DNA from 3 places in the Paucibacter sp. JuS9 genome. Region 3 is predicted to be linked to each of the others. Evidence: predicted binding sites of a transcription regulator. Region 3 holds the regulator's gene; each other region holds the start of a gene.
What was found. Region 3 encodes sigma-54, which starts transcription at its own class of promoters, with help from an activator protein. Its sites were predicted from a motif close to TGGCANGNAANCTGCTTT; they were not measured.

Region 1 (9,618 bases), 1.7 Mb from region 3:
GCCTGCTGGTGCACCCCCGCGGTGCACGTCACCTGATCGATCCAAAGGCGCTCTATCTCGGTGCGCTGGCGGTCTATGGCGAAGAGGAAATGCAGCGCAGCTACGGGCAGCTGCGCGGCGTGCCGGCCGAGCGGGTGGATGAGAGCTTTGACGGACAGACCGTCTCGCTGGGCGGCCGCGAGCTGCTGCTGATCGACACTCCCGGCCATGCCCGCCACCACCATTGCATCTGGGATGCAAGGACACGCGGCTGGTTCACCGGCGATACCTTCGGCCTGTCCTACCGTGAATTCGACACCGCCGCCGGCCCCTGGGTGCTGCCCACCAGCACGCCGGTGCAGTTCGAACCGCAAGCCCTGAAGGCCTCGATCACGCGGATGATGAGTTACGGCCCCTGGCAGATGTTCCTGACCCATTACAGCCGCGTCGGCGACGTGGGCCGGCTGGCGGCCTCGCTGCATGCGCAGATCGACGCGATGGTGGCGCTGGCCCTGCCCTTGAAAGCCGACCCCGAGCGCCATGAGAAGCTGAAGCTAGGCCTCTCAGAGCACTACCTCGAGGAACTGCGCCGACATGGCTGCGCCTTGCTGCCGGAGCGTCAGCTTGAATTGCTGGCCATGGACATCGAGCTGAATGCCCAGGGCCTGGCCGTCTGGCTCGACAAGCGCGCCACCTGATCAGACGTCCAAACCCAGCTCCTGGATCTTGCGGGTGATCGTGTTGCGACCGATGCCGAGCTTCTGCGCGGCTTCGATCCGGCGGCCGCGCGTGATGTCCAGCGCAGTCAGGATCAGGCTGGCCTCGAAACGCCGCGTCAGTTGATCCCAGACATCGGGCTCACCGGCCAGCAAGAGCCTGCGGGCCTCGCGGGCCATTTCGGTGACCCAGACTTCGGGGCCGCTGCCGACGCTGGCAGCGCTGACCGTGCCCGCCGATGGCGCGAAGCCGCCTGACGCAGCGGCCGGAGCGCTCTCGCCCATGGGCGCAGAAGACGCGGCAGGCATCACCACGCCCAGCAGCTCCTGCGGCAGGTCCTTGGCCTCAACCACCTGACTCGGCGCCATGACGCTGAGCCAGTGGCAGATGTTCTCCAGCTGCCGGACATTGCCCGGGAAGTCGAAGTTCTCCAGGCGCGAGAGCGCAGCGTCCGACAGCCGCTTGGCCTCGACACCCAGCTCCGTGGCACTGCGCTGCAGGAAGTAGCGCGCCAGCACCGGAATGTCTTCGCGGCGCTCACGCAAGGCTGGCAGGCGCAGCCGGATCACGTTCAGGCGGTGGAACAGGTCTTCGCGGAAGGCGCCCAGCCGCACCCGCTCTTCCAGGTTCTGGTGCGTGGCCGCGATCACGCGCACATTGCTGCGCAGCGGGCTGTGGCCGCCAACCCGATAGAACTGGCCGTCGGACAAGACGCGCAGCAAACGGGTTTGCAGGTCCAGCGGCATGTCGCCGATCTCGTCCAGGAACAGCGTGCCGCCATCGGCCTGCTCGAAGCGACCGCGCCGGGTGGCCTGAGCGCCGGTGAAGGCGCCGCGCTCATGGCCGAAGAGCTCGCTCTCCAGCAGGTCTTTCGGAATGGCCGCGGTGTTGATCGCCACGAACGGGCCTTCGGCGCGCGGGCTGTGCTTGTGCAGCGCGCGCGCAACCAGCTCCTTGCCCGAGCCCGACTCACCGGTGATCAAGACCGTCACATGGCTTTGCGACAGGCGGCCGATGGCGCGGAACACGTCCTGCATCGCAGGCGCCTGGCCCAGCATCTCGGGCAGTTGCGCGGCCTGCTCCTCGGCCACCGCTTCGCGCAGGCTCTCTTCCTGTGCGCGGCGGATCAGCTCCACGGCTCGCGGCAGGTCGAAGGGCTTGGGAAGATATTCAAAGGCCCCCCCCTGGAAGGCGGCGACCGCGCTGTCCAGGTCGGAGTAGGCGGTCATGATGATGACCGGCAGCGTGGGATGCTGCTCGCGCACCTTGGCCAGCAGGTCCAGGCCCGAGCCACCCGGCATGCGGATGTCCGACACCAGCACCTGCGGGCTGTCGGTCTCCAGCGCCGTGAGCAGGTCGCGCGTGTTGCTGAAGCTGCGCACCGGCATGCCCTCGCGGCTCAGTGCCTTCTCGAGCACGAAGCGGATCGAGTGGTCGTCGTCAACAACCCAGATAGATTTCATTCAGCGCCTCTTCCGCCGTCAGGGCAGTGGCAAGGTAATTCGAAAATCGGTCCGGCCCGGTTCGCTCTCGCAGTCGATCATGCCCTGGTGCTGTTGGGCGATCGTCTGCGCCAGCGTGAGGCCAAGCCCTGAACCGCCATCGCGCCCCGACACCAGGGGGAAGAAGATGCGATCTCGGATCTCGGCCGGCACACCGGGGCCGTTGTCTTCCACATGCAATTCCAATGCCAAGCGCCAGCGCTGCTTGCCGATGGTCACTTGGCGCGCGACTCTCGTGCGCAAGGTGATACAGGCATCGCCCACAGCGATGCGCGGCTGCAGGGCCAGCGCCGCGTTCTGGACGATGTTGAGCACCGCCTGGATCAGCTGCTCGCGGTCGCCGCGGAAGTCGGGCAGCGAGGTGTCGTAGTCGCGGACGATGGCCAGGCCGCGCGGAAACTCCGCCAGCACCAGGGCCCTCACCCGTTCGCAAACCTCGTGAATGTTCACGTCCACCACCACCTGGGCGCGCCGGTGCGGGGCGAGCAAGCGGTCCACCAGGCTCTGCAGCCGGTCCGCCTCGTGCACGATCACCTGCGTGTATTCGGCCAGCTCGTCCCACAGCTCGGTACCTTGCAGCTCCATGGCCAGCAACTGCGCGGCACCACGGATGCCGCCGAGCGGATTCTTGATTTCATGGGCCAGGTTGCGCACCAACTCCTTGGTCGCCTGCACCTGATCCAGCGTGCGCTCCTCGCGGTCCTGGCGCATCTGCTGTTCGTTCTCGATCAGCTCCACCAGCACCAAGGCCTGACCCTCAATCTGGCTGACGATGACCTGCACCGGCAGGGGCTCTTCGTTGCGCTGCTGATGCTGGGGATTGCGGCGCAGGTGCGCGTCGAAGCGGCTGCTGGAATAGGCGTTGCGGGCTACGCCGGCCACCGCCTCGCGCAGATGCGAGGCATCGACCAGCCAGTCATAGAGATTGCCGTGGACGACCGCGCGGCGCGAGAGCCGCATGACGTTCTCGAACGCAGCATTGGCAAACAGGCATTCGCCGTCAGGCTGGATCACGGCCACCATGGTAGCCAGCAAGTCGAAGCCAGCGAACTGCGACTCCAGGCCGCGTGGGTTCGTGCTCATCGGACTGCTCCTGCAAGCGGCCGCGGCCGCCGAGTCAAGGCAGCTTGCTGATCTCGCGCTTGAGCGCCTCGATGTCGGCTTCCTGACGCGTGATGCTGGCCTTCAGCTCGGCCACACGGTCCAGATATTTCTGGTAGTTGCGCTCTTCGCCACGACGCTCTGGCGTGCCGTTGTTGTACTCGGCACGCAGCTCCGACAACTTGGACTCGGCATTGCGCAACTCGGCCTGCAGCACCGAGCGCCGCTCGCTGTCGCGGCCGCGTTGCTGTTGCGACTCGACCTTGCTCTCGTTCGGCCGCGCATTGCTGCTGACTGTGCCGCTGGCAGGCGGTGCCGGCCGGCGCGCCGGTTGCAGCACCGTGATGGGCGCGCCCTCGATGGTGCGGCAGCCCTTCTCTTGCGCTTCCTTCGCGCTCAGGGCATCGGTGTACAGCACCGGCGGGCCGGGGCAGCGATAGACGATGGTCTGAGCGCTGGGCTCGCCAAGCAGGGCCAACAGCAGAGCCGGCAACAGGTACCGGGCAGCTCGCAGATGAATGCTCATGAGGGCGATTGTGGCGCATGAATGTAAAAGGGACGGCCAAGACCGTCCCTTTGTCTGTATCAGCCGGTTTGGCTGGGGCTCACTGCCATTACAGGCTGTAGTACATGTCGTATTCGACCGGGTGCGTTGCCATGCGGAAGCGGGTCACTTCCTGCATCTTCAGGTCGATATAGGCATCGATGAAGCTGTCGGTGAACACGCCACCCTTGGTCAGGAAGGCGCGGTCCTTGTCCAGGTACTCCAGGGCCTGATCCAGGCTGTGGCAGACGGTCGGGATCTTCGCGTCTTCTTCCGGCGGCAGGTGGTACAGATCCTTGGTGGCGGCTTCGCCCGGGTGGATCTTGTTTTCGACGCCGTCCAGGCCCGCCATCAGCAGTGCTGCGAAGCACAGGTACGGATTGGCCGAAGGATCGGGGAAGCGCGCTTCGACGCGGCGGCCCTTGGGGTTGGCCACGTAGGGGATGCGGATCGAGGCCGAGCGGTTCTTGGCCGAGTAGGCCAGCTTCACCGGGGCTTCGAAGCCAGGCACCAGACGCTTGTACGAGTTCGTACCCGGGTTGGTGATGGCGTTCAGCGCGCGAGCATGCTTGATGATGCCGCCGATGTAGTACAGGGCGAAGTCGGACAGGCCTGCATAGCCGTCGCCAGCGAACAGGTTCTTGCCGTCCTTCCAGACCGACTGGTGAACGTGCATGCCGGAACCGTTGTCGCCAACGATGGGCTTGGGCATGAAGGTGGCGGTCTTGCCGTAGGCATGGGCCACGTTCTGCACCACGTACTTCTGCAGCTGGGTCCAGTCGGCGCGCTGCACCAGCGAGCTGAACTTGGTGCCGATTTCCATCTGGCCGGCGTTGGCCACTTCATGGTGATGCACCTCGACCGGGATGCCCAGCTGTTCGAGGATCAGGCACATTTCCGAGCGCATGTCCTGGCCGGCGTCGACCGGGGGCACGGGGAAGTAGCCGCCCTTGACGGTGGGGCGGTAGCCGCTGTTACCGTGCTCGTACTCCTTGCCGGTGTTCCAGGCAGCTTCTTCGCTTTCGATCTTGAAGAAGCAGCCGGACATGTCATTGCCCCAGCGGATCGAGTCGAAGATGAAGAATTCGGGTTCCGGACCGAAATAGGCGGTGTCGCCCAGGCCGGAAGACTTCAGGTAGGCCTCGGCGCGCTTGGCCAGCGAACGCGGGTCGCGCTCATAGGCCTTGCCGTCGGTGGGGTCGATCACGTCGCAGGACAGGATCAGGGTCGGCTCTTCGAAGAAGGGGTCGATATTGGCCGTGTTCGGGTCCGGGATCAGCAGCATGTCGGAGGCTTCGATGCCCTTCCAGCCGGCGATCGACGAACCGTCGAATGCATGACCCGACGTGAACTTGTCTTCGTCGAAGTGGGAAACCGGCACGGACACATGCTGTTCCTTGCCACGGGTATCGGTGAAGCGGAAGTCGACGAACTTGACTTCGTTTTCCTTCACCATCTTCATCACGTCGGCGACGGTCTTGGCCATCAATAGCTCCTGCTGCAGTAGGTTCAATGTGGAATTCGGCGAGCGCGTGGGCGCTACGGGGTATTACTTAGCAGTTTGTGTGCCAACACCATGACAAAACCGCTGTTGGCCGCCTGCCTCTGGTGCACAGGCGCTGCGAGGCCGCATTATGCGCCGCGACGGGGCCGACGATCAGGGTTTACGCACCTCCGAAGTGCACCACGCGCCAACGTAGGGCACCAAAATGGCGCCTGACGTAGCACCAAATTGGCGCAACATTTCAGCTCAGTGGCGTGAGCACTTCGAGCTCCACCGGCGGTGGTGGCGGCGCAGGCGGCACTGCGGCCGCGCGCAGCTGCTGCAAGGCGGCCAGCGCATAGTGGGCGAACCAGGCGGTCGAGAAGGCGAAGACCAGCATGTAGAGCCAGATCGTCACCAGGATCAGGAACGGCGCCAGCACCACCGCCATCACGCCCAGGGCCCAGATGAAGGCCGGCGCCGCGCCCAGATAACCGGTGATCACGCCAATGGCCAGCAGTGGCCCGCGATGCGCCTGCAGCAGTTGCCGGCGCTCCTCGGCCGAGGCATGGGCTGCCAGCACGTCGAAGCTGAAGATCTTGAAGCTCAGCCAGCCCCAGATCAGCGGCGGCAGGATCAGGATCACCGGCGGTATCAGCCAGAAAGGCATGCTGACGACGAGCGCGCCCAAGGCCAGCAAGGTAGCGCCCAGCGCGATGAACACGCCCTGGATCAGGCCGCCGCCCTGCTTCTTCTCGAGGGTCGGGAAGCGCCTGGCCGCCACCAGGCCCACGATGGCCTGCGTCATGCACAGCGCGACCAGGAGGAGGCTCATGAGCACGATCACCGGCAACACCATGGCCAGAACGACCAGCGGCGCCAGCGCGCTGCGGAAGCCGCCGGCGCCCATGGCGTCCAGCCATTGCAGCAGGCTTTCGACCAGCTTCCATTGCTCGAGCGTGGCACGCACACCGGCGACCGAAGCCTCCCAGCCGAAATACATGAAGACGCCGCTGAGCAGCGCCACCACCAGCAAGGGCAGGAGCGACAGCCCGATCACCTTGGGGTGCAGGCAGTAGGCGGCCGCGCGCCAGAAAGAGTCGCCCAGTCGGCTCATATGTTCCAAAGCTGCTCTCCTGCGCTTGTCTTGCTGGCTGGCCAGCTGTTCAGCCTCGGCCGGCCAGGCGCTTCAAGCCCAGCCACTGCTGGGCCCAGAAGCCGCGGCCGTAGTCGCGCCCGCCCTCTTCGGGCAGCTGGTCGCGCACGCCGGTGGCATCGTATTGCAGCTTGAAGTCGGCCGTGCCGAAGACGATGTCCCAGAGCGGGAACAGCACTGCGAAGTTGTGGCCGCCCAGCGTGCCACGGCCGCCCGACTCGTGGCCTATGCCGATTGAGTGATGGCGGCGATGGAAACGCGGGCTCACCAGCACGCGCTCCAGCACGGCACCAAACCAGATCCGCGCATTGGCATGCTGCAGGCTTTCCATCAACTGCGAGATCGCCACCAGGGCCACGAACTGCCCCGGGCCCACGCCGATCAGGCGCGCCACCAGCACAAAGGCGGCGTCGATCAGCACATCGTCCAGCAGGTGGTTGCGGTTGTCGCTCCACAGCGTCATCTGGCGCTGGCTGTGATGCAGCGAATGCAGGGACCACCACCAGTTGAAGGAATGCTGCGCGCGGTGCAGCCAATACATGAGCAAGTCGAACACCAAGAGGTAGAGCAGGAAGCTCACCATCGGCTGGTCAGTCACGCCGGGCCAGAGACCGTCGAGCTGCCAGGTCGGCACTCCCAGCATGCGCATCTCGCCGGACAGGGCATCAAAGATCGGGTCCAGGCTGAAGAACATCGCCAGCCGGAACAGCCCCAGGCGATGGATGAGCGTGTAGAGGATGTCGACCCGCACGGCCGCGCGGTCGCTCACCGCCTCGACCGGTCGCCAGCGTTCCAGCGCGCGCAAGACGGTCAGCATCACGGCGATCTGCAAGAGGCCGACCAGCAGCCAGCCGGTGGCCTCGTAGGCGTCTTCCAGGCGGGCGCCCAGGCCGATGCCGAACACGAGAGGCTGGACCAGCGACTCGAACAGCCATTGCTGGGCTTCGCCGAAAAGCTCGACCAGCTTGTCGATCATGGCAACTCCAGCGGCTTGTTCATCACGGCCGCAAAGCCGGGATGCTCGCGCATCGCCGCGAAGCACATGCCCTTGTCGATCAGGCCCTTCATCAGCGGCTCCAGCACGGCGGGCGCCCAGGCGTCCTGGCGTTGCCAGATGCCCAGGTGGGCCATCAGGATATCGCCCGGCCGGATGTCGCGCAGTGCGCGTTCCAGCAAGTGGGCATTCGGATAGCGGTCGCTGGGCAATTCATCGCCGAGAAAACCGGCCGGGCTCCACAGCACCGCGGTGAAGCCGCAGGCCTGGGCGGCCGCAAGCAGCGCGGGCGAGGTCTTGCCGGCCGGTGGACGGAAGATCGGCGACATCGCCTTCCCCGTCATTGCCTGAAAGCGCTGGGCCGGCTTGCGCAGGCCTTCGCAGTACTGCGCGGCCGTCAGCTCGCGGATGCGTGGCTTCTCGATGCCAGCCGCAGTGCGCACCTTGAAACGGCCATCGGGCAGGTCCGCCAGCCAGGTGTCGTGCTCCCAGGTGTGCGAGCCGAAGTCATGGCCCTCGGCTGCACGCGCGCGCCACCACGGCGCCCATTCCTCGTCCAGCGTCTTGCCGCCACTCTGTGTCGGCTCATTGGCCAGGAAAAAGGTGGCACGGGCGTCATAGCGCTTGAGCAGCTCAGCCACCAAGGGCGCCACGCCCATGTGGCCGGTGTCGAAGCTCAGGTAGACCGGCTTGCTGCAGCTCGGCGCGGCCTGCGCCGCGGCTTGCCCCAGCAGCAACGCTGCAATGATCAGGCGACGAAGTTTCACTGGCGGGGCATGTGGTCCAGGGTCCAGACGCCGTGCGGCGACTTGCCCACCACCACCTGCTTCACGACCTTGCGTGTGCTCATGTCGATCATGGTGAGCTTGCGCGCCCAACGTGAGGTGACGAGCAGCGTCTTGCCGTCCGGCAGGATCTCCATATCGTCCGGGCCGCCGGGGCCGGGCAAGGTGTCGACCACCGTGAAGCTCTGCAGGTCGATCTTGCTGATGTTGTTGGCCGCGCGGTTGCTGACCAGCACATGGCGCTTGTCCCCAAAGGCGCGGAAGCTGTGCGCGCCATTGCCGGTTGGAATGCGCTTGACCAGCTTGGGTGCGGCACCGGTCACGTCATAAACCTCGACCAGCTTGTCGCCGGTCAGCGCCACCAGCAGGTGCTTGTCGTCGGGCGTCAGGTAGATGTCGGCCGGCATCTTGCCGACCGGAACTTTCCAGCGCGGGGCCAGGGTCGTCAGGTCGATCGCGGTCAGCTCATCGCTGTCCTGCAGGCTCGCATAGACCACCGTGCTCTTGGTGTCGATGAACAGGTGGCTGGGTGTCTTGGGCGCCGGGATGCGCTTGACCAGGAAAAGTGGCTGCTCAGCGTTCTGCGGCTGCCAGCGGTACAGCGCAATATGGTCCAGCCGGTTGCCAGCGGTGATGAACCACTTCATGTCGGGCGAGAAGCGAAGGTGGTAGGGGTCGGTGACCTTGCGGATCACGCGCTGCACCTCGGCCGTCTTGGGGTCGATGAAGGTCAGCGAATCCCCGAGCGCATTGGCCACCACCATGGACTTGTCGTCAGGCGTCAGGTAGAGGTGATGCGGCTCCTTGCCGGTGGGGATGCGCTTGACCTGCTTGAACGTGACCGGATCAATGACGCTGATGTCGGCATCGAGCGAATTCAGGACAAAGATCGGGTGGGGCGCGGCCTGGGCAGCACCGGCAGCCAGTGCCAGGGCAGCAACGGCGCAGAAACGGGAGAACATCAGGAAATCCTCGAGGCGGACGATGGGCGACTGGCGCCAGTGTAGAGGGCCGGCTGGCGCCGGCCCTTGACCTCACACACTATTCGTTGTCGCCGCCGAGGATGCCGCCCAGCAGGCCGCCGGTCGCGAAGCCACCCAGCACCGAGCCCTCCTCGCGGCTGCCACCGCGCTGCGGCGCGGCCGCGAAGATGCGCGAAGCCAGGCGCGAGAACGGCAGGCTCTGCAGCCAGATCTCGCCCGGGCCGGTCATCTTGGCCAGGAACAGACCTTCGCCGCCGAACAGCGCGGTCTTGATCTTGCCGACGTACTGGATCTCGAAGTTCACATTGGGCGTGTAAGCCACCACACAGCCGGTGTCGACCATCACGGTCTGGCCGGGCTGCAGCGTGCGGCGC
Region 2 (9,618 bases), 1.0 Mb from region 3:
GGCCAAGCAGGCCTACTGGCATGGCGTGCCGGTGGACCTGACGGCGCGGGAGTGGAACGTGCTAGGCGCCCTGGTGGCGCGCGCCGGGCGGGTGGTGTCCAAGTCGGACCTGGAGGCCTTGTCCACCGGCTTCGACGGCGAGAGCAGCAGCAATACCCTGGAGGTCCATGTGTTCAACTTGCGCCGCAAGCTGGGCCGCGACTGCATCGAGACAGTGCGCGGCCTCGGTTACCGGGTACCGAAATGAACAACAAGTTGGAGCATCTGCCCTCGCTGCAGCGTGAGCTGATACGCACGCTGACCCTGGTGAGCCTGGGCTGGATGCTGGCGCTGTTCCTGACCTTGACCTGGGGCGTGCGCCACGAGGTCGACGACCTGATGGACGACACGCTGCGCGAGGCCGGCGAGGTGATCTACGGCCTGGTGGCGCTGCGGCCCAACCTGCCCGACGAGGCGCTGGGCGAACTGCTGCCGGCACCGCCCCATGTGGAGCGAGTCGTCTGGCAGATCCTGGAGGCCGACGGCAGCCTGGTGCGCCGCTCGCATGGCGCGCCCCGGCCGCCGCTGCTTCCCGCCTTCCATGCCGGTCTGTCCGATGGCAGCGGCGGATGGCGGGTCTATGGCATGCGCCTGCTGGACCGCAACCGCATCCTCTACGTGGCACAGCATGGGGCGGAGCGTTTCGAGTCGCGCTACGAATCGGTGGTCTTCGTCGGGCTCAGTGCGATGGCGGTCAGCGTGGTCTTCGCGGTGCTGCTGCGCCGGCGCGTGGCGGCAGCGCTGCATCCGCTGCGCGGCCTGGCGGCCCAGATCGAGCACTATGACCCGCTGCGGCCCGACACCCAACTGCCCGAGGCCACGCGGGCCGAGATCGCCGTGGTCCGGGCCTCGATCACGGCCCTCGGCGAGCGGCTGGCGCGCAAGGTGCAGCAGGAGCAGGCTTTCGCCGCCCATGCCGCCCATGCCTTGCGCACGCCGCTGGCCGGCATGGACGCTCAACTGGCCCTGGCCTTGCGCGAGGTGGATGAGTCGGCCCGGCCGCGCCTGCAGCGCACGCGCGCTGCCGTTGACCGGCTCAAGCGCGTCGTCACCTCGCTGCTGGCCCTGTTCCGCAGCGGCCATGAGCTGGCCTTGCAGCCGCTGACCCTGGCCGACCTCACCCGCCAGCTGCCCGTGGAAGACTTGAGCCTGCACCTGGAGGGCGGCCCGCCACTGCGCGCCGACCCCGACCTGATCAGTGCCGCGCTGGCCAATCTGCTGGACAACGCCGTGCGCCATGGCGCCACCGACGTCTGGCTGTCCACACGGCGCGAGGGTCAGGTGCAATGCCTCTGTGTGCGCGACAACGGCCCCGGCGTCGATGAAGGCCGCCGCGCCGACTTGCAGGCAGGCCTCGGCGACACCAGCGAACGCGCCGGGTCGGGCCTGGGCCTGCGTCTGGTGGACCTGATCGCCCGTGCCCATGCGGGTTCGCTGACACTGGAGCCGGGACCTGGATTCGCCGTGTCACTGCGCCTGTGGGAGCGCGCGGGGGCCGATGGCCAGCCGATGCAGGGTTGACGCCTGACCTTCAGCCCTGCGCCAGCAGCGTTGCCACTTCGGCCGCCGAGCGCAGGCCCAGCTTGGCGAACACGCGGGCGCGGTGGACCTCCACCGTGCGCACCGAGACATGCAGCTCGTCGGCAATCACCTTGTTGAGCTTGCCGGCTGCCACGCGGTGCATCACCTCGCGTTCGCGTTCGGTGAGGCTGGCCAGGCGGGCTTCACGCTCGGCGGCATTGGCGCCTTCGGCCTGCATCGCGGCTTCCACGGCCAGGGCCTGCTCGATGCGGTCTGCCAGCGCGTTGTCGCTGTAGGGCTTCTCCAGAAAATCGAACGCGCCCTTCTTCAGCGCCTCGACCACCATCGGGATGTCGCCATGGCCGGTCAGGAAGAGCACCGGGTTCTTGAGCTTTCGCTCCAGCAGCTCGTCGTGCAGCCGCGTGCCGGTCATGCCTTCCATCCGCACGTCGAGCAGGAAGACGCCACGCGGCGGCCGGCTCAATGCATCCAATGCGGCGAGCACGGCCGCGCCGCTCTCGAATGCCTGCACCTGCAGCCCGCGCGAGCCGAGCAGAAAGGCCAGCGCATCGCGCACATCGGGATCATCGTCAACCAGCCAGACTTCAGACATGGCTCGGATCCTCCTCTTCTGCAGTCGCTGTCGTGGCCAAGGGCAGGCTGAACGAGAAGCGCGCACCGCCGCCCGGCGCTTCGCCTGCATCCAGCAAGCCCTGATGCGCTTCGATGATGGAGCGGCAGATCGCCAGTCCCATGCCCATGCCTTCGCTCTTGGTCGAATAGAAGGGTGCGCACAGGGCTTCGGCGCCCAGGCCTTGCAGGCCCGGGCCGTTGTCCATCACGTCGATGCGCACAAAGCTGCCGGCCAAGCGGCTCGTCACTTCGATGTGGCGGGGTTCAGGGTGCGTCAGCAAGGCATCGGCGGCGTTGCGCACGAGATTGATCAGCACCTGCTCGATCAGCACAGCGTCAGCCACCACGGCGGGCAGGGCGGGGTCGAGCCGCAAGCTCATCTCGATCTTTGCGCGCGACAGCTCCTTGCTCAGGAGCGCCACGGCATCGCTGATCACGACACCCAGCTGGCAGCGCTCCCGCTGCGGTTCGCGCCGCGTCAGGAACTCGCGGATGCGCTGCACCACGCGGCCCGCCTGCGCGGCCTGCTGGCCCAGCCGCTGCAGGGCATTGAGCACCACCGGGTCCGCGCCGCCCTGGCGCTGCAATGAATTCAGAACGCCGGCGTTGTAGCTGGCGATGGCCGTCAGCGGCTGGTTCAATTCATGCGCCAGCGTGGACGCGACTTCGCCCAGCATTGTCAACCGCGCGTTGTGGGCCAGGGTCTCGACCTGCCGCCGCTCGCGCTCCTCGAGCCGCTTGCGCTGCGTGATGTCGATGATGGAGCCCATCCAGCCGATCTGCTGCCCGGCCGCATCGACCAGCGGCGACTCGAACACCATCACCTCGATCATGTGGCCGTCGCGGTGCACCCAGCGCGCCTCATAGCCCTCGCGCGGCGCCTGGCCTGCGAAGGTGCGGCGGTTGCGCTGCGCCACTTCTTCCAGCGCGTCCGGCGGCCAGTAGGGCATGGGTGGCCTGCGGCCCAGCAACTGCTCGGCGGGCCAGCCGACCAGGTCGCAGAAGGTGCGGTTGACGTAGAGCACCTGGCCTTCGGAATCACGGGCGCGCAGGCCCACGAGGGCCGAGTCTTCCATCGCCGCGCGCCAGGCAGCTTCAGTGCGCCAGGCCGATTCGGCTCGCAGCACCTGGCGCACCTGCCGGCGCAGCAGCCAGCTCGCAACGGCCGACAGGGGCAGGAAGCCGGCGATGAGCACCAGGGCCAGCGGCTTGAGCGCGGTGGGCTGGGGCTCGCGCACGGTCAGCACCAGCGCGGCATCGGTGATGGCGGCCTCGGTCAGCGGGCTGGAGCGCAAGGGGCCGCTGAAGGCCACGCGGTAGCTGGGCCCGGGGCCGGCCGGCATGCGCAGCTCGCCGGTGCTGGCGATCAGCAGCTCGGCACTGTCCACCATCTGCACCTCGTACTTGCGCGAAAGCCACCAGGGCACGCCATGCTTGAGAAGCAGCGACGGCGCATAGCGAACGACCAGGCTGCCCTCTCGCCCTTCGGGCCCGACCGGCTCGCTCAGGTGCAGCGACAGTCCGTCCTCGTTGGCAATGCCCTGGGGCGGCAGTTGCGCGATCTGGCGGTTGCGGCTGTCCAGCCAGGTCACCGAGAGCCAGAGCCGGCGCAGGCCGGTGTTGAGCTCGGGCCGGGCAGCCAGGGCCTCGACGCCGGGCTGCGCGCCGGCCAGGCCGGCCGCCAGGCGGCGCAGCAGCGCCGTTTCTTCAGCGATGCGGCTGCGCAGCTGGGCTTCGGTGGACAGGGCGTCGGTGATCAGCGTCTGCCGCTCCAGCTCGCGCTCGGCCAGCTCGTTGGCCCGCACCCAGGCCAGCACGCCGGCCACGAAGACCAGCGAGAGCAGCAGCGGCAGCGTCCACAGCAGGGAGCGCCAGCCGCCGCGGCGCGGATGGGCGTCTTCAAGAGGGCGGGGCTGCATGCCGCGCAGTCTACGTTTGCGCCCAGTGGGCCTGTGGTGCCGGCGCGCCGAAATGTGGATGTCCACAACTTCCGCCGGGCGAGGTCGCTTCGCACAATCGAGCGCATAGCGGCTCAATTCCATCCGCAGCTGCCACAACAGGAGACAAGCCATGCCCAGAATCGCACGCCGTTCCATCGCCATCGCCGCCGCCAGCCTGCTGGCCATCGTCAGCTTGGGCGCCCAGGCGCAGGCGCCCATCGTCATCAAGTTCAGCCATGTCGTGGCGCCCGACACGCCCAAGGGCAAGGGCGCACTGCGCTTCAAGGAGCTGGCAGAACAGCGCACCGGCGGCCGCGTCAAGGTCGAGGTCTATCCGAACAGCCAGCTCTACAAGGACAAGGAAGAGCTCGAGGCGCTGCAGCTCGGCTCGGTGCAAATGCTGGCGCCCTCGCTCTCGAAGTTCGGTCCGCTGGGTGTCAAGGAATATGAGGTCTTCGACCTGCCCTTCATCTTCAAGGACACAGAGGCCTTCCGCGCCGTGACCGAGGGCAAGGTCGGTGCCGACCTGTTCAAGAAGCTGGAGAGCAAGGGCATCACCGGTCTCGCCTACTGGGACAACGGTGCCACCCACATGACGGCCAACAAGCCGCTGAAGAACGTGGCCGACTTCAAGGGCCTGAAGATGCGCATCCAGTCCAGCAAGGTGCTTGACGCGCAGATGCGCTCGCTCGGCTCGATCCCGCAGGTGATGGCCTTCAGCGAGCTCTACCAGGCGTTGCAGACCGGCGTGGTGGACGGTACCGAGAGCACGCCGTCCAACATCTACACGCAGAAGGTCTTCGAGGTGCAGAAGCACATGACGCTGTCCGGCCACGGCCACCTGGCCTATGCCGTCGTCGTGAACAAGAAGTTCTGGGACGGCCTGCCGGCCGAGCTGCGCAGCCAGCTCGAGGGCGCCATGAAGGACGCCACCACCTACGCCAACGCCATCGCCGCCACCGAGAACGCCACGGCCCTGGACAAGATCAAGGCCAGCGGCAAGACAGCCATCTACACGCCCACGGCCGCCGAGCTCAACGAGATGAAGAAGGCCACCTCGGTGGTGCACAAGGAGATGGAAGCGCGCGTGGGCAAGCAGATGATTGCCGATACCTACAAGGCCGCCGGCTACTCGCTGAGCAAGTAAGCCATTGTTCCGAACGCGGCGCCACACTGGTGCCGCTCTCGCACCTGCCCCCCCCTCTCTGGGAGCTTCCATGCTCAACCGCATCCTCAACCACCTCGAGGAATGGCTGATCGCCTTCCTGATCGGTGGTGCCACGCTGGTGATCTTCGCCGCCGTGGTGCACCGCTACCTCTCCGGCGTGCCCTACATCCAGGACTACACGATCCAGATCAACATGAGCTGGGCGCAGGAGCTGTGCATCTTCATGTTTGTCTGGATGGCCAAGTTCGGCGCCGCCTATGGCGTGCGCACCGGCATCCACGTGGGCGTGGACGTGATCCTGCGCAAGCTCAAGGGCCGTGCGCACAAGGCACTGGTCCTCGTGGGCCTGCTGGCCGGCGCGCTGTTCACCGGCACGGTGGCGGCCATGGGCGCCAACTTCGTCTGGCACATGTCCGAGACCGAGCAGACCTCGGCCGACCTCGAGGTGCCGATGTGGTGGGTCTATCTCTGTGTGCCGCTGGGCTCGTCTCTGATGAGCTTCCGCTTCCTGCAGGTGGCCTGGAGCTTCCTGAAGACCGGCGAGCTGCCCCACCATGACCACGGCCATGTCGAAGGCCTGGACGATGCCGGTCCGGCCTGAGCAAGGAGCACGACACCATGAACGCCTCCATCATCTTCGTGCTGCTGATCCTGCTGATGCTGACCGGCATGCCGATCAGCATCTCGCTCGGGCTCACCGTCCTGACCTTCCTCTTCACCATGACCGAGGTGCCGATCCAGTCGGTCGCCTTGAAGCTGTTCACCGGCATCGAGAAGTTCGAGATCATGGCGATCCCGTTCTTCATCCTGGCCGGCAACTTCCTGACCCACGGCGGCGTGGCGCGGCGGATGATCCGCTTCGCCACCAGCATGATCGGCCACTGGAACGGGGGCTTGGGCCTCGCCGGCGTGATGGCCTGCGCGCTGTTCGCCGCGGTGTCGGGCTCCTCGCCCGCCACCGTGGTGGCCATCGGTTCGGTGATCCTGCCGGCCATGGTCAAGCAGGGCTTCCCCAACCGTTTCGGCGCGGGCATCCTGACTACCTCGGGGTCGCTGGGCATCCTGATCCCGCCGTCCATCGTGATGGTGATGTACTCGGTCTCGACCAACACCTCGGTCGGCTCACTGTTCATCGCTGGCGTGGTGCCGGGCCTCTTGCTGGCGATCTGCCTCGGGTTCACGACCTGGTACATCGCCCGCAAGAACAACTACCCGCGCATGCCCAAGGCGTCCTGGGCCGAGCGCTGGAAGGCCTTCCGCGAAAGCGTGTGGGGCCTTTTGCTGATCGTCATCGTGATGGGCGGCATCTACACCGGCATCTTCACGCCGACGGAAGCGGCGGCCATGTCGGCGGTCTATGCCTTCGTGATTGCCACCTTCGTCTACAAGGACATGTCCCTGAAGCGCCTCCCGAAGGTGCTGCTCGACTCGGCCAGCATGAGCGCGATGCTGCTCTACATCATCACGAACGCGGTGCTGTTCAGCTTCCTGATGACCAGCGAGAACATCCCGCAGGCCATGGCCGACTGGATGATCGGCCAGGGCTTCGGTCCCATCGCTTTCCTGCTGGTCTGCAACATCCTGCTGCTCTTGGCCGGCAACGTGATGGAGCCCAGCTCCATCGTGCTGATTCTTGCGCCCATCCTGTTCCCGGTGGCGATGAAGCTCGGCATCGACCCGGTGCACTTCGGCATCCTGATCGTGGTGAACATGGAGGTGGGCATGTGCCACCCGCCGGTGGGCCTGAACCTCTATGTGGCCTCGGGTATCACCAAGATGGGCATCTCGGAGCTGACCGTGGCCGTCTGGCCCTGGCTGCTCACGATGCTGATCTTCCTGGGCGTGGTGACCTATGTGCCTCAGATCTCGCTGTGGCTGCCGCAGCTGCTCCTGAAATAGGACCAAGGCACTTGCAATAGGGGCTCGCCACGGCGAGCCCTTTTTTCTGCTGAATCGCCGAATTCCTTGGATGTCCCTTGACGGCACGTTGCCGTCTTTCATGATGGCTCGAAGATCAGGCCGCTTGGGCGCTCTGTTGCGTTCGTGTCCCCCGGCCTTCGGCCTCCTCCTCTACCTCACTCCACAGAGCGCCCAACCGTCCTGACCCGCACCGCCCGTCGCCTGTGTCGAGGCACATGCCCAGTGTGGCCGGAGCAGGACGGCAGTGGGTTTCCCGAAGCGAGGTAAAGGAGGAGGGCCTGGCGCAGCCAGGGCCGGGGGACACGAGCGCAGGGGAACCCGCTGGCGGCCTGATCTTCGACCAACCGAGGAACAAGAAAACGAACGGCAGCTACGTGCCTGCATGAGTCTCCCCCTCAGATCGGCGATGAGCCATTTTTTGCATGCGCGCGCGATGCGATGATCCGGCTCCATCGAAAACCCTGGATGAATTCCATGCGCAAGCTGCTCGCCTTGATTCCCCTCGCGCTGTGCCTGTCGCCGGCCTTGGCCGCCGAACCCATCACCACCGCCTCGGGCCTGGTCTACACCGAAGTCGTGGCCGGCACCGGCGCGAAGCCGACGCAGAACGACAAGGTCAAGGTGCACTACGTCGGCCGCTTTCTCGACGGCCGCGAGTTCGACAGTTCGGTCGCCCGCGGCGAGCCGATGGACCTGCCGCTCAACCGCGTGATCCGTTGCTGGACCGAAGGCGTGCAGTTGATGAAGGTCGGCGGCAAGGCCAAGTTCTATTGCCCGGCCGCCCTGGCCTATGGCGAACGCGGTGCCGGTGGCGGCGCCATTCCGCCCAACACGCCGCTGACCTTCGAGATCGAGCTGCTGGGCATCGTCAAGCCCTGAGCACGGCGGGTCGCCTCGGGGATGGCCATGGACCGATGGGCTGTGACCTTGATTGATTGCTGAGGCCCGCTTGCGGGCATGGAAGTTGCGTCAAGCCCTGCAACCCTTGTCCCGTAACAACCCCCCTTGAGCGACTCCCTCTCCCTGGCCCAGGGCCTGCGCATCCTGCTGATCGATGACGGTGCCCACCGCGGCGCGCTGATCAGCGACGAGCTGGCGCGCCTGGGCTGCGAGGTGGTGGGCGTGGTGGAGCAGGCCACGCTGATCCATGACTGCGTGCTGCGCTTGAAGCCCGATGTGGTGATCGTCGACAGCGAATCGCCCACCCGCGACACGGTAGAGATGCTTGCCACGGTGTCGGAGACGATGCCGCGCCCGGTGGTGATGTTTTCCGAGGACGGCGGCGACGACCCGATGCGCCGCGCCCTGAAGGCGGGCGTCAGCGCCTATGTGGTGGCCGGCCTGCGCGCCGAGCGCCTGGCGCCGGTGCTGCAGGTGGCGATTGCCCGTTTCGAGCAAGACCTGGCGCTGCGCCAGGAGCTGGGCAAGGCGCAGGCGCAATTGGCCAGCCGCAAGAGCGTGGAGAAGGCCAAGGGCATCCTGATGAGCGAGCTGGGCCTGGATGAGGACGCGGCCTACAAGCGTCTGCGCAAGCTCGCGATGGACCGCGGTGAGGCGTTGGCCGCCGTGGCAGAGCGGGTCATCGACGCGCATTCCCTTTTGCGCCCGGGTTGATGTTGCATTGCACCAATCTGGCGCAGCGATGCCGGCAAACAGTGCGCGGCCGGTGCGTGCACCGGCCAAATCTCCCGGAATAACGCTGGCACGCTTTCTGCTGAAGTGAAGTCGTCGGGCCCGCAACGGCGTGGGCCCTTCTGGAATCGAACAAGGACAAAGGCGTCCGACCGATGGAGACACGCGAGTGGTCTCCTGGTCGCGACGCCTTTGTCCTTTTCTGCTTGGAGATCTCGATGAGCCATACGACTGGAAAGAAGCTGCACAAGGAGGGTTTGATGAGCGAGGAACGCCGCACATTGCTGGCCGGCGCTGCCGGTGCCGCCATGAGTGCCATGAGCCCCATGGCCTGGGCCGCCGGCTCGGACAAGCCCGAGAAGGAGGAGGTGCGCATCGGCTTCATCCCCCTGACCGACTGCGCCTCCATCGTGATGGCCTCGGTGCTGGGCTTCGACAAGAAGTACGGCATCAAGATCATCCCGACCAAGGAAGCCTCGTGGGCTGGTGTGCGTGACAAGCTGGTCAACGGCGAGCTGGACATGGCGCACGTGCTTTACGGCCTGATCTACGGCGTGCACCTCGGCGTCAGCGGGCCGAAGAAGGACATGGCCGTGCTGATGACCCTGAACAACAACGGCCAGGCCATCACGCTGTCGAAGAAGCTGGCGGACAAGGGCGCCGTGGATGGCGCCTCGCTCGCCAAGCTGATGAGCACCGAGAAGCGCGAGTACACCTTCGCGCAGACCTTCCCGACCGGCACGCATGCGATGTGGCTGTACTACT
Region 3 (9,618 bases):
CAGCACGATGCCGGTGGCACTGGGCATGCCGCTGGCGACGCCGAGCTGGAAGGGGTCGACCTCCAACAGCGGCGCTGCCTTGCTGAGGGAGCCCCATTGGCCGAGGCTCGCTGCCGTGGCCATGCGCAACCAATCACGTCGATTCATCACCATACCTCCGCTGCAGCAGCATAGCGGTGGATTGGCGGTGCCAGGGCGTTCGGGCGCTCGGGGTCAGGTCTCGCGCTTCTCGCGTGCCGAGCCCTTGACCAGGTCGAAGCGGAACAGCCGGCACTCGATCGGGCCGTTCCACATCGGGAAGCGGCGCGATTCCTTCAGGCGCATCTTGTTTGGCAGCTTCATGTCGGGGCTGAGCATCCAGGCCGTCCAGCCCGATTCCTCGCTCGTGTAGCCGCGCTTCCAGTGCGAGGCCAGGCGCGGGAAGAACTCGTCGTCGGCATCTCTTTGCTCCGAGCCCGAGGCATCGCGGACCGCGGCCGCCTTGCCGCGCACTTCGATCCGCTCGCCATAGGGCGGGTTCATCATCAGGGTGCCGGGCATGTTCTCGGGCAGCGCCGGTGCCGGGCGCTCCAGCGCATCGCCGCCATTGAACTGGATGTACTGGGCCACGCCGGCTCGTTCGGCATTGCGCCGCGAGAAGTCGACCATGCGGAAGGCCACGTCGCTGGCGAAGATCGGCACAGCCGGCGGATGGACGCGGGCCTGCGCCGCACGCTTCATCTCGGACCAGCGGTTCTGCAGCGGCGCGAACGGCAGTTGGCGCTCGAAGGCAAAGCGGCGGTTGATGCCGGGTGCGATGCCGCAGGCAATCTGTGCCGCTTCGATGGGGATGGTGCCGGAGCCGCAGCAGGGGTCGTGCAGGGCACCGCCAGTCTCAGGCGTGCCGCGCCAGCCGGCAGCGGCCAGCATGGCGGCGGCCAGGGTTTCCTTCAGGGGGGCATCGCCCTTGTCCAGGCGCCAGCCGCGCTTGAACAGCGGCTGGCCTGAGGTGTCCACATAGAGTGCGGCTCGCTCCTCGCCAAGGTGCAGGACGACCGGGAAATCGGGGTCGTGCGTATCGACGCTCGGACGCTCGCCGAACTCCTCACGCAGCTGGTCGCAGATCGCGTCCTTGATGCGCAGCGTGGCGAAGTTCAGGCTCTTCAGGGGCGAGCGGTGGGCGGTGGTGTCGATCTTGATGGTTTCGCGCGGCGTGATCCAGCGGGTCCAGTCGACCTTCAGCGCCAGCGCGTAGAGATCGTCCTCATGGCGGTAGCCGCCCTCGATCAGCTCGACCAGCACGCGCTGCGCCAGGCGGCTCTCGAGGTTGATTGCCAGCACCGCCTCGTACGGCGCCTTGTGCAGCGCCACGCCACCGCGCAAGGCCTCGGTGTGAACCTTGGGCACGATGGTGCGCAGCTCTGCTTCCAGCAGCGCTTCAACGCCGCCGGGGCAGGAGACGAACAGATCGAGGGTTTCGGGGCGGGACATCGGCAGGGCCTGGCTTCTTGGGAAACAGGCGCCGATTGTCCCCCAGGCTTACCGTTTGGGCTGGGGCTTCAGGATCGCGTCGGCCCGTGCCCGGTCTTCAGGCTGCAGGAGCGGCTCGATGGCGCCCAGCGCTGCGGCTGCCTGTTCATGCCCCGAAGCCTGGGCCAGCGTGAACCAGGCATAGGCCGTGCCCAGGTCCTTGGGCCCGCCCTCGGCGCGGCTGAGCATCACGCCCAGATTGAACATGGCCTCGGCCTGTCCGCGCGTGGCGGCGGCCTGGAAGAGCTTGCGGGCCGTGGCCATGTCCTGCGCGATCAGCTGGCCGTTGTAGAAGTAGGTGGCCAGCGCGTTCTGCGCGTCGGCATGCCCCTTCAGCGCGGCTTCCTTGTAGAAGACCAGGGCGCGGCCCTGGTCCAGCGGCAGGCCAACGCCCAGGTCGTACATGCGGGCCGCGGTGTAGGTCGCTTCCACATGGCCGGCTTTCGCGGCCTCGAGGAACCAGGCGCCGGCACGCTGCGGGTCGCGCGGCACGCCGTCGCTTCCGTCGCGGTAGAGCCGGGCCAGCTCGTACGCGGCCGGCGCATGGCCTTGCTCGGCGGCCTGCTTGAAGAGTTCAAGGGCCTGGCGGCCGCTTTTCTCGCCGCCATAGCCGATCAAGGCGGCCTGGCCCAGCAGATGGGCCGCAGGCATGAAGCCGAAATCCAGCGCCTTGGCATACCAGCGGCGGGCCTCGGACGGGTCTCGTCTCGTGCCCTGGCCGGTCATGTGGATCTTGGCCAGCATCATTGCGGCGTCCACCCGCACCGTCAGCTGATCCGGCGAGCGCGGATCGAAACGCATCCGGTCGGCCACCGGGTCGAAGCGGCCATCGGTGATCTTGCGAAACCAGGCCAACGCCTGCTTCGTGTCCTTCGCTGTCCCCAGGCCCAGCAGATGGAGGCGGCCCAGCATCATGGCCGCCTCCTCGTAGCCGAGTTTGTCCCAGGCCTGCTCGAAATGCTTGCGCGCGCTGGCGAAGTCCTCGGCCTCGAAGGCATCGAAGGCCTGGCTCAGCGACTTGTCCTTGCGGGCGATCCAGTTGCGGCCGGCGGCGAAGGCGCGGTCGGACTTGGAGCAGCCGACCGTGGGCGCGTTCGGGTCAGGGACGGCTTCTTCCGCTGCCGCAATCGCGCTGCCCGGCATGCTGGTCGCAGCCGAGCCTTCTGGCGCGGTGTCGCGCAGGCGCTCGGCTTCGTTGGACGGGCTGTCCTGCAGGCCGAAGTCGCGCATGTAGGCCAGCGTCACCGAGTCTTCGCTGGCCTTGTAGCTGCTCATGAAGGCGCAGGAGGACGCGTAGTTGCGCGACAGCAGCTTGCTCTTGGCCGCGGTGACGATCGCCGGGTCGACACCGCCATTGCGGCTGCCGCTGACCTGCACTGGCGAAAGCTCCTTCTTGCCGCCGTCCTGGGCCAGCGCCGAAAGCGGCCCGGCCAGGATCAGCAGCACAGCGAGGCGGGTTCGCCTCACTGCAGGCTCCGGATGTTGAAGCCCACCATGAAGCGGCGGCCGGTGTAGGCATCGCTGTAGACGCTCGGGATGCCGCCGCTGTATTCCTCGTAGCCGCCGGTGTTGGTCTGCGTGCGCTGGCCGGTCAGGTTGCGGCCCTCGAGGAAGATCTCGACGCCGTTCTTGAACTTGTAGGCCATCTTGGCGTCGATGAAGCGGGTGCGGCTGCTCCAGATCGGCACGCCCGGGTTGTAGGGCAGGCGCCAGTTGTAGGTGCCTTCGGACGGATAGTTGTTGACGTTCAGGGTCGAGTTGGTGCCGCAGGGCTGGTAGCAGACATAGCGAGGTGCCACGACCTGCAGCGCCACGCGGGCGGAGAAGCCACCGTCGTCATACCAGAGCGAGGCGTTGTACGAATACTTCGGCTCGCCGACGATGGGCTGCTCCTGGCCGGTGATCAGGTCCAGCGTGGGCACAGCCTGCTTGGAGCGGACCCGCGTGTAGTTGGCATCCAGGCCGGTGAAGCGCAACACCGAGGGCAGGAAGGTGAAGGCGGTCTTCATGCCCAGTTCCAGGCCCCGGCGCGTGGACGGCTGCTGGTTGTCCCATTGGTTGAAGGCGAACTCCAGCTCCGACAGCGGCTTGCCGGTGACCGGATCGATGGTGTCGGTGCCTTCGAAGACCTTGACGTTGGTGCGCGGCACGACCCGCGTCGGCGCGCCTACCAGGCCGCGGTGCTTGAAGACGGCGGCGGTGAGCATGGTGTCCTTGCTGACGTACCACTCCATCGCGATGTTCTGGTTGATATTGGTCCAGGGCTTCAGGCCCGGGTTGCCCATGGTGCCGGTGCAGTTCTGGTCGGCGTCGCTGCCGTCGCTTTCGTTGGCCCAGTCCTCGCGGCGCTCGTCGTAGATGCAGGTGCCCGAGGGCAGGAGGAAGCTGTAGGCCGGGCGGGCAATGGTCTTGGCGCCGCTGTAGCGCAGCACGGCCTTCTCGGGCACGACCCACAGCGCCAGGTTCAGCGAAGGCATCACGTCCGTCGTCGATTTCTGGATCGAGGTGTTCTTGCGATAGGTGGTCGAGACAATACCGCCCGCCGCATCGGGGGTGAGCGGGTCATAGGTCGCCGTCTTCTTGCGCGAGATGAAGGTCAGGTAGCCGGTGCCGGTGACGTCGGTCTTGACCGCACGCACGCCGACATTGCCGGCCAGCTCCATGCCGAAGGGCAGCTTCCAGTCGGTGAAGGGCACGCGGTCCAGCTCGAAGTCCGTCATCAGGTAGGCGGCATTGGCCTTCTCCTGGAAGCGCGAGAACGGCTGCTCGTAGACCTTGCCATCGCTGGCCTTGCAGGTCACCACGCAGTTGAGGTTGATAGGGATGCCGGCACCCTGGAACAGCTTGTCCACATCGATCTGGTTCCAGCCATTGATCAGCGTCGGCGAGCGGCCGCTGGCGCCGGCATAGAACTGGCCGGCCGGTGCCACCGACAGCACGTTCTGCACGAGCGCCTGGTACTGGGCCTGCGTCATAACGGTCTGGCCGTTCTGCGGCGTGGCCGGGTTGTTGCTCGGGTTGAAGCCGTAGGCGCAGGGCTGGCCGCCCACGGCGAGCGAGCCGGCGGTGTTCTCGCAGCCGACGATGGAGCTGCGCACATTGACCGTCGGCAGGTAGATGCCGGCCACATAGCCGGGCTGGCCGAAGGTGCCCAGCGGCTCCTGGATCGTGGCACCGCCCAGGCCCCAGAACTTGCCCGAGGTGTTGCGCAGGTTGATGCCGCCCTGCACCGAGTTCATGAAGGGCAGCTTGTCCTGCAGGTCATAGGTGAGGTCGAGCTTGCCGGTCTTCTCCGAGGTCTCGCTCTTGAAGATGCGGCTGATCAGGACATTGGTCGTCGGGGTGACCAGCGGCTTCTGGGCCGCGGTGTAGGCCGGCACGGCCACGGTGTTGGTCGCCGAGACCGGCACGGCTGCGCTGGCCAGTTGCGGCGAGAGCACGGCGTACTTGGCGAAGTTCAGCTGGTCGTTGCTGCTGCCGGGTGGCAGCGCGAAGCTCCAGGAGCCATCGGGCTGCACGGCGAAGGTGGACTCGCCGTACTGATAGCCGAAGGACGCACGGCGGTCGTAGCGGAACATGCTCGAGTCGGCCTTGCCCCCCATGAAGACGGCCTTCAGGCGGCCGTTGCGGTACTCGCCACCGGTCTGCAGATACTTCGAATCCGTCTCGATCTTGCTGAAGATCATGTCGGTGTTGTAGTAGCTGTCGGTGGTGGTGTAGCTCGTCACGTGGTGCGAGTCATCCACCGTGTAGCCGGGCTTGATGTTCACCGTCGCGCCCTGGGCCAGCGGCGCACCGGCGCGGTAGCTGTAGGTCGTCGGCATCAGGGTGTAGGGGTAGGCCAGGCCGGTGCCCAGCGAGCGCACGCCAGCGGCCGAGTCGACGAAGGTGCCGGCCGTGTTGTAGGTCGGCGTGCCACCCACCGAGAAGTTGCCCACCACGTCGGCCACCTTGCGCTGGTTGGACGCGTACTTGCCGTAGATGTTCAATTCATCGCTGACCTTGAAATCCAGGCGGATGTCGCCGCCGTGGCGACGGTCGTCCTGGCCGCGCACATAGGAGCGGATCAGCGCCGGCGTGTAGTCGTTCCACTGGTTCAGGCAGCTCAGCTGTTCGTTGTTGCGCTGGTTGATGGCCAGCGTGCGCGCCGTGCTGCCGTTGATCGCGCTGGTCTGCGCCGTGGTGAGATTGGGGAAGGCAGTGAAGCAGTCGGCCTTGCTCTGCGCAGCGGCCGATTTGGTGATCAGCTCCAGCGGCGTGGCTGCATTGAAGGTGCCGCCGGCCGTCAGCGGCGAGGCCAGGAACGTGGCGTTGACCGTCGGGTCGGTCTTGGAGACCGTGGCCGGGTTGAAGGCAAAGGTCTTCTCCGGCGAGTTGTCGAAGTCCGCCTGGCGCAACAGGCCTTGCAGGCCGTTGACGCCGCCATTGCTCTGCTGATGGCTCTCGCTGTTGTAGTTGGACTTGTTCAGGTTGACCAGCACGCCCAGACGCTTGTCCAGGAACTTGTCGGCCAGCACCAGGTTCAGGTTGGGCGTGGTCTTCCTGTTCAGGGAGCTCTCGGTGGCGGCCACGCGCAGCGAGTAATAGGGCTTCTTGAAGTCCAGGCCGGTCCGCGTGTTGATGATGATGCTGCCGCCGAGCGAGCCTTCGGTCATCGCGGCGGTCGAACCCTTGACCACGTCCACGCTCTTGATCAGGTCCGACGAAAGCTCGCGGAACTCGACACCGCGGCCACCGCCACCACCCAGCAGGTCGGTGCCGCCACCAGCCTGCACGGCCTGGCCATCCATCTCCACACGCGTGAGATCGGCGCCGGTGCCGCGCACCGAGACGCTCACGCCTTCGCCGAAGTCGCCGCGGTCCAGCGCCACACCGGCAATGCGCGAGATCGCTTCGCCGATATTGCGGTCAGGGAAGGCACCGACGTCTTCCGCCACGACCGAGTCGGTGGCCGTGGCCGCGCGCTTCTTGCGGTCGATGCTGGACTGCTGCGAGAGCCGCGTGCCGATCACCAGCACCGAGCTCAGCTCGGCCGTGGCCTTCGCTGCCGGCTTCTTGTCATCCTTGCTGTCCTTGGCCTGTTCACCGCCTTGCGCCGCTTCGGCCGCGGGCTTGGCCGGCGCTACGGGCGTCGTGCTCGCTTGAGCCATCGCGGCCTCGCTGGCCATCAGCGTGAGGGCCATGGAAACGGCCAGGGCCAGGCCATCCGGCCGCAAGGCCAGTTTCGAAATCTTGTTCACAAGCTGTCTCCGTCACCGGGCTTGGCCGGCACTTTTTGTCATTGACTGGTGTTCACCGCAAGCGCCCCGAGGCTTCACGAGGCGGCGATCTACAAGCCTGCTTGCAAGGCCCGGATGAGGCCCGCCTGCGCTTGTGAGGAGTCCAGCTTATGAGGACGGGTCCGAATCGATGTATGACGCTTGTGCGTCGAACTATCGGAATTTTGAATAGCGGATGAATCGGCCGGGAAGCAAGGTTTCCGGTCACCCACTTTGCGGGTTATCCCGGGCGGATTCAGGGCGCATCAATCAACGCCTTGATCGTTTGTGCCGGCGCTGTTGCGGTGCGGCGACTGACGCGGCAAAGTCCTAGCAAGTCGCTGGGTCATGCGTTGGCAGCGCGCTGCGCGGCAGGCATTCAGGGCCCCGTTCAGACCCCCGCTCAGACCCCAGGTCAGAGTCGCGTCAAAGCGCCTTGCGCAGATTGGCCGGCGCAATTTTCAGCGCCTCGCGGTACTTGGCCACCGTGCGCCGCGCCACCTGGATGCCCTGCTCTTCCAGCATGTCGGACAAGGCGCTGTCGGACAGCGGCTTGTTGTTGTCTTCGGCGTCGACGAACTGCTTGATCAGCGCGCGCACCGCCGTGCTGGAGGCATTGCCGCCGGCATCGGTGTTGAGGCCGGACCCGAAGAAGTACTTCAGCTCGAAGGTGCCATGCGGCGTGGCCATGTACTTGGCCGTGGTCACGCGCGAGATGGTCGATTCATGCAGGCCCAGCTCGTCGGCTATTTCTCTGAGCACCAGCGGCTTCATCGCCAGCGCCCCATGCTGGAAGAAGCCCTTCTGCCGCTCGACGATGGCCTGCGAGACACGCAGGATGGTGTCGAAGCGCTGCTGGATGTTCTTGATGAACCAGCGCGCCTCCTGCAATTGGCCGCCCAGCGCGCTGTTGCTGATGCCGCCGCGCGTGGCGCGCAGCGCATTGGCATAGAGCTCGTTGATGCGCAGCTTGGGCGCGACCTCGGGGTTGAGCATCACACGGAATCCGCGGCCGCTCTTGCTGACGATCACGTCCGGCACCACGGCCGCCGCCTCGCCTGGCGCAAACGGCCGGCCCGGCTTGGGCTCCAGTGTCTGGATCAGCGTCTGCGCCTCGCGCAGCAGCTGTTCGTCGGCGCCGGTGAGTGCCATCAGCTTCTTGCTGTCGCGCCGGGCCAGCAGCTCCAGGTGGTTCTTGCAGATCAGGATGGCCACCACCTGCACCTGGCTGCGCGGCCGCGTGCGCAGTTGCAGGAGCAGGCATTCGGAGAGGTCCCGGGCGCCGACACCGGTGGGCTCCATGCTCTGCAGCCAGCGCAAGGCCACCTGCAGGCGTTCCAGCAATTCCTCGAGTGCCTCGGGGTCGTCTTCACCGGCGAGCGAGGCGGCGATCTCTTCCAGCGGGTCGGCCAGGTAGCCGTCGTCGTTCAGCGATTCGATCAGCACCAGGAGCGCGGCGCGGTCTTCGCTGCTGAAAGACATGCCGGCCATCTGCTGTTGCAGATGCTGCTGCAGGCTGATGGACGGCGCCTCGGTCTCGGGCCTTTCTCCGTCTTCGCTGCTGGAGCTGGCGCTGCCGGGCAGCTCGCGGATGCCGTCGAAGTCGTCGCCCTCGGTGCCGTTTTCCCAGTCTTCGCGCTCGGTGGTGCCGAAGTCCTCGGCCTTGATCTCGCTCGCGGCCTCACCATCGCCTGAAGGTGCCGAGTCGGGTTCGTCGGACGCGTTGCCGCGGACTTCGCTGAGCTCGGGTGCGGTGACCGCGCTGCCGAATTCCTCGTCGGTCTCGAGCAGCGGGTTCTGCGCCAGCATCTGCTCCACTTCCTGGTGCAGCTCCAGTGTGGAGAGCTGCAGCAGCCGGATCGACTGCTGCAACTGGGGCGTCAGCGCCAGATGCTGACTGAGCCGTACCTGCAGGGTGGGTTTCATCTCAGCGCAGCCCCAGCAGCCTACATTTTGAAGTGTTCGCCGAGGTACACCTTGCGCACGTCGGCGTTGGCCACCAGCTCGTCGGGCGTGCCTTCGGCCAGCACCTCGCCCTCGCTGATGATGTAGGCGCGGTCGCAGATGCCCAGGGTCTCGCGCACGTTGTGATCGGTGATCAGCACACCGATGCCGCGCGCCTTCAGGAAGCCGATGATGCGTTGGATCTCGAGCACGGCGATCGGGTCCACGCCGGCAAAGGGCTCGTCCAGGAGGATGAAGCGCGGCTGCGTGGCCAGGGCGCGGGCAATCTCGACCCGGCGGCGCTCGCCGCCCGAGAGCGCGGGTGCAGGGCTGTCGCGCAGCTTCTCGATCGAGAGCTCGTGCAGGAGGCTGTCCAGCATCTCGTTGATGCGGGTCTTGGTCCAGGGCTTGCCGTTCTCGTCCTGCTGCAGCTCCAGCACGGCGCGGATGTTTTCCTCGACGGTGAGCTTGCGGAAGATCGAAGCCTCCTGCGGCAGATAGGACAGCCCGAGGCGCGAGCGGCGGTGGATGGGCAGGCGCTCCAGCGCCTCGCCATCGAGCCGGATCTCGCCGGCGTCCGCCCGCACCAGGCCGACGATCATGTAGAAGCTGGTGGTCTTGCCGGCACCGTTGGGACCCAGGAGGCCCACGACTTCACCGCTGTCCACGGCCAGGTGCACGTTCTTGACCACGCGGCGCACGCCGTAGGTCTTCTGCAGTCCGTCGGCCTCAAGCCGGCTCGGGCGGCCCGGTGCCGCCGCTGCGCTGTCGATGCCGCTCATGAGGGCTTGCGAGGCGTGGTTTGCAGCGTGGTGCTGGGCTGCAGTTGGGTCGGTGCGCTGCTTGCGGACGGCAATGCCTCGGGCGCACTGGCTGCGCGCGGCATCAACACCATGCGGCCGCGGCC

Region 1: the regulator sigma-54 is predicted to act here: its motif matches at 5,397-5,414, upstream of glnA (type I glutamate--ammonia ligase).
Region 2: the regulator sigma-54 is predicted to act here: its motif matches at 8,175-8,192, upstream of ABT392_RS00385 (ANTAR domain-containing response regulator).

What each region holds. Positions count from the first base shown of each region.
Region 1 covers NZ_CP194172.1:767,100-776,717, reverse strand. The annotation lists gene ABT392_RS03365 (MBL fold metallo-hydrolase) at 1-677, shown strand, start outside; gene ntrC (nitrogen regulation protein NR(I)) at 678-2,159, opposite strand; gene glnL (nitrogen regulation protein NR(II)) at 2,178-3,281, opposite strand; gene ABT392_RS03350 (hypothetical protein) at 3,316-3,825, opposite strand; gene glnA (type I glutamate--ammonia ligase) at 3,914-5,329, opposite strand; gene ABT392_RS03340 (EI24 domain-containing protein) at 5,589-6,443, opposite strand; gene ABT392_RS03335 (sterol desaturase family protein) at 6,493-7,458, opposite strand; gene ABT392_RS03330 (polysaccharide deacetylase family protein) at 7,455-8,243, opposite strand; gene ABT392_RS03325 (YncE family protein) at 8,240-9,226, opposite strand; gene ABT392_RS03320 (TIGR00266 family protein) at 9,303-9,618, opposite strand, start outside.
Region 2 covers NZ_CP194172.1:88,496-98,113, forward strand. The annotation lists gene ABT392_RS00345 (response regulator transcription factor) at 1-247, shown strand, start outside; gene ABT392_RS00350 (sensor histidine kinase) at 244-1,560, shown strand; gene ABT392_RS00355 (response regulator transcription factor) at 1,571-2,173, opposite strand; gene ABT392_RS00360 (sensor histidine kinase) at 2,166-4,112, opposite strand; gene ABT392_RS00365 (TRAP transporter substrate-binding protein) at 4,264-5,280, shown strand; gene ABT392_RS00370 (TRAP transporter small permease) at 5,351-5,902, shown strand; gene ABT392_RS00375 (TRAP transporter large permease) at 5,920-7,200, shown strand; gene ABT392_RS00380 (FKBP-type peptidyl-prolyl cis-trans isomerase) at 7,696-8,100, shown strand; gene ABT392_RS00385 (ANTAR domain-containing response regulator) at 8,227-8,835, shown strand; gene ABT392_RS00390 (CmpA/NrtA family ABC transporter substrate-binding protein) at 9,114-9,618, shown strand, end outside.
Region 3 covers NZ_CP194172.1:4,104,671-4,114,288, reverse strand. The annotation lists gene ABT392_RS18275 (alkaline phosphatase D family protein) at 1-147, opposite strand, end outside; gene ABT392_RS18270 (THUMP domain-containing class I SAM-dependent RNA methyltransferase) at 214-1,470, opposite strand; gene ABT392_RS18265 (tetratricopeptide repeat protein) at 1,519-2,976, opposite strand; gene ABT392_RS18260 (TonB-dependent receptor) at 2,973-6,749, opposite strand; gene ABT392_RS18255 (RNA polymerase factor sigma-54) at 7,194-8,693, opposite strand; gene lptB (LPS export ABC transporter ATP-binding protein) at 8,714-9,493, opposite strand; gene lptA (lipopolysaccharide transport periplasmic protein LptA) at 9,490-9,618, opposite strand, start outside.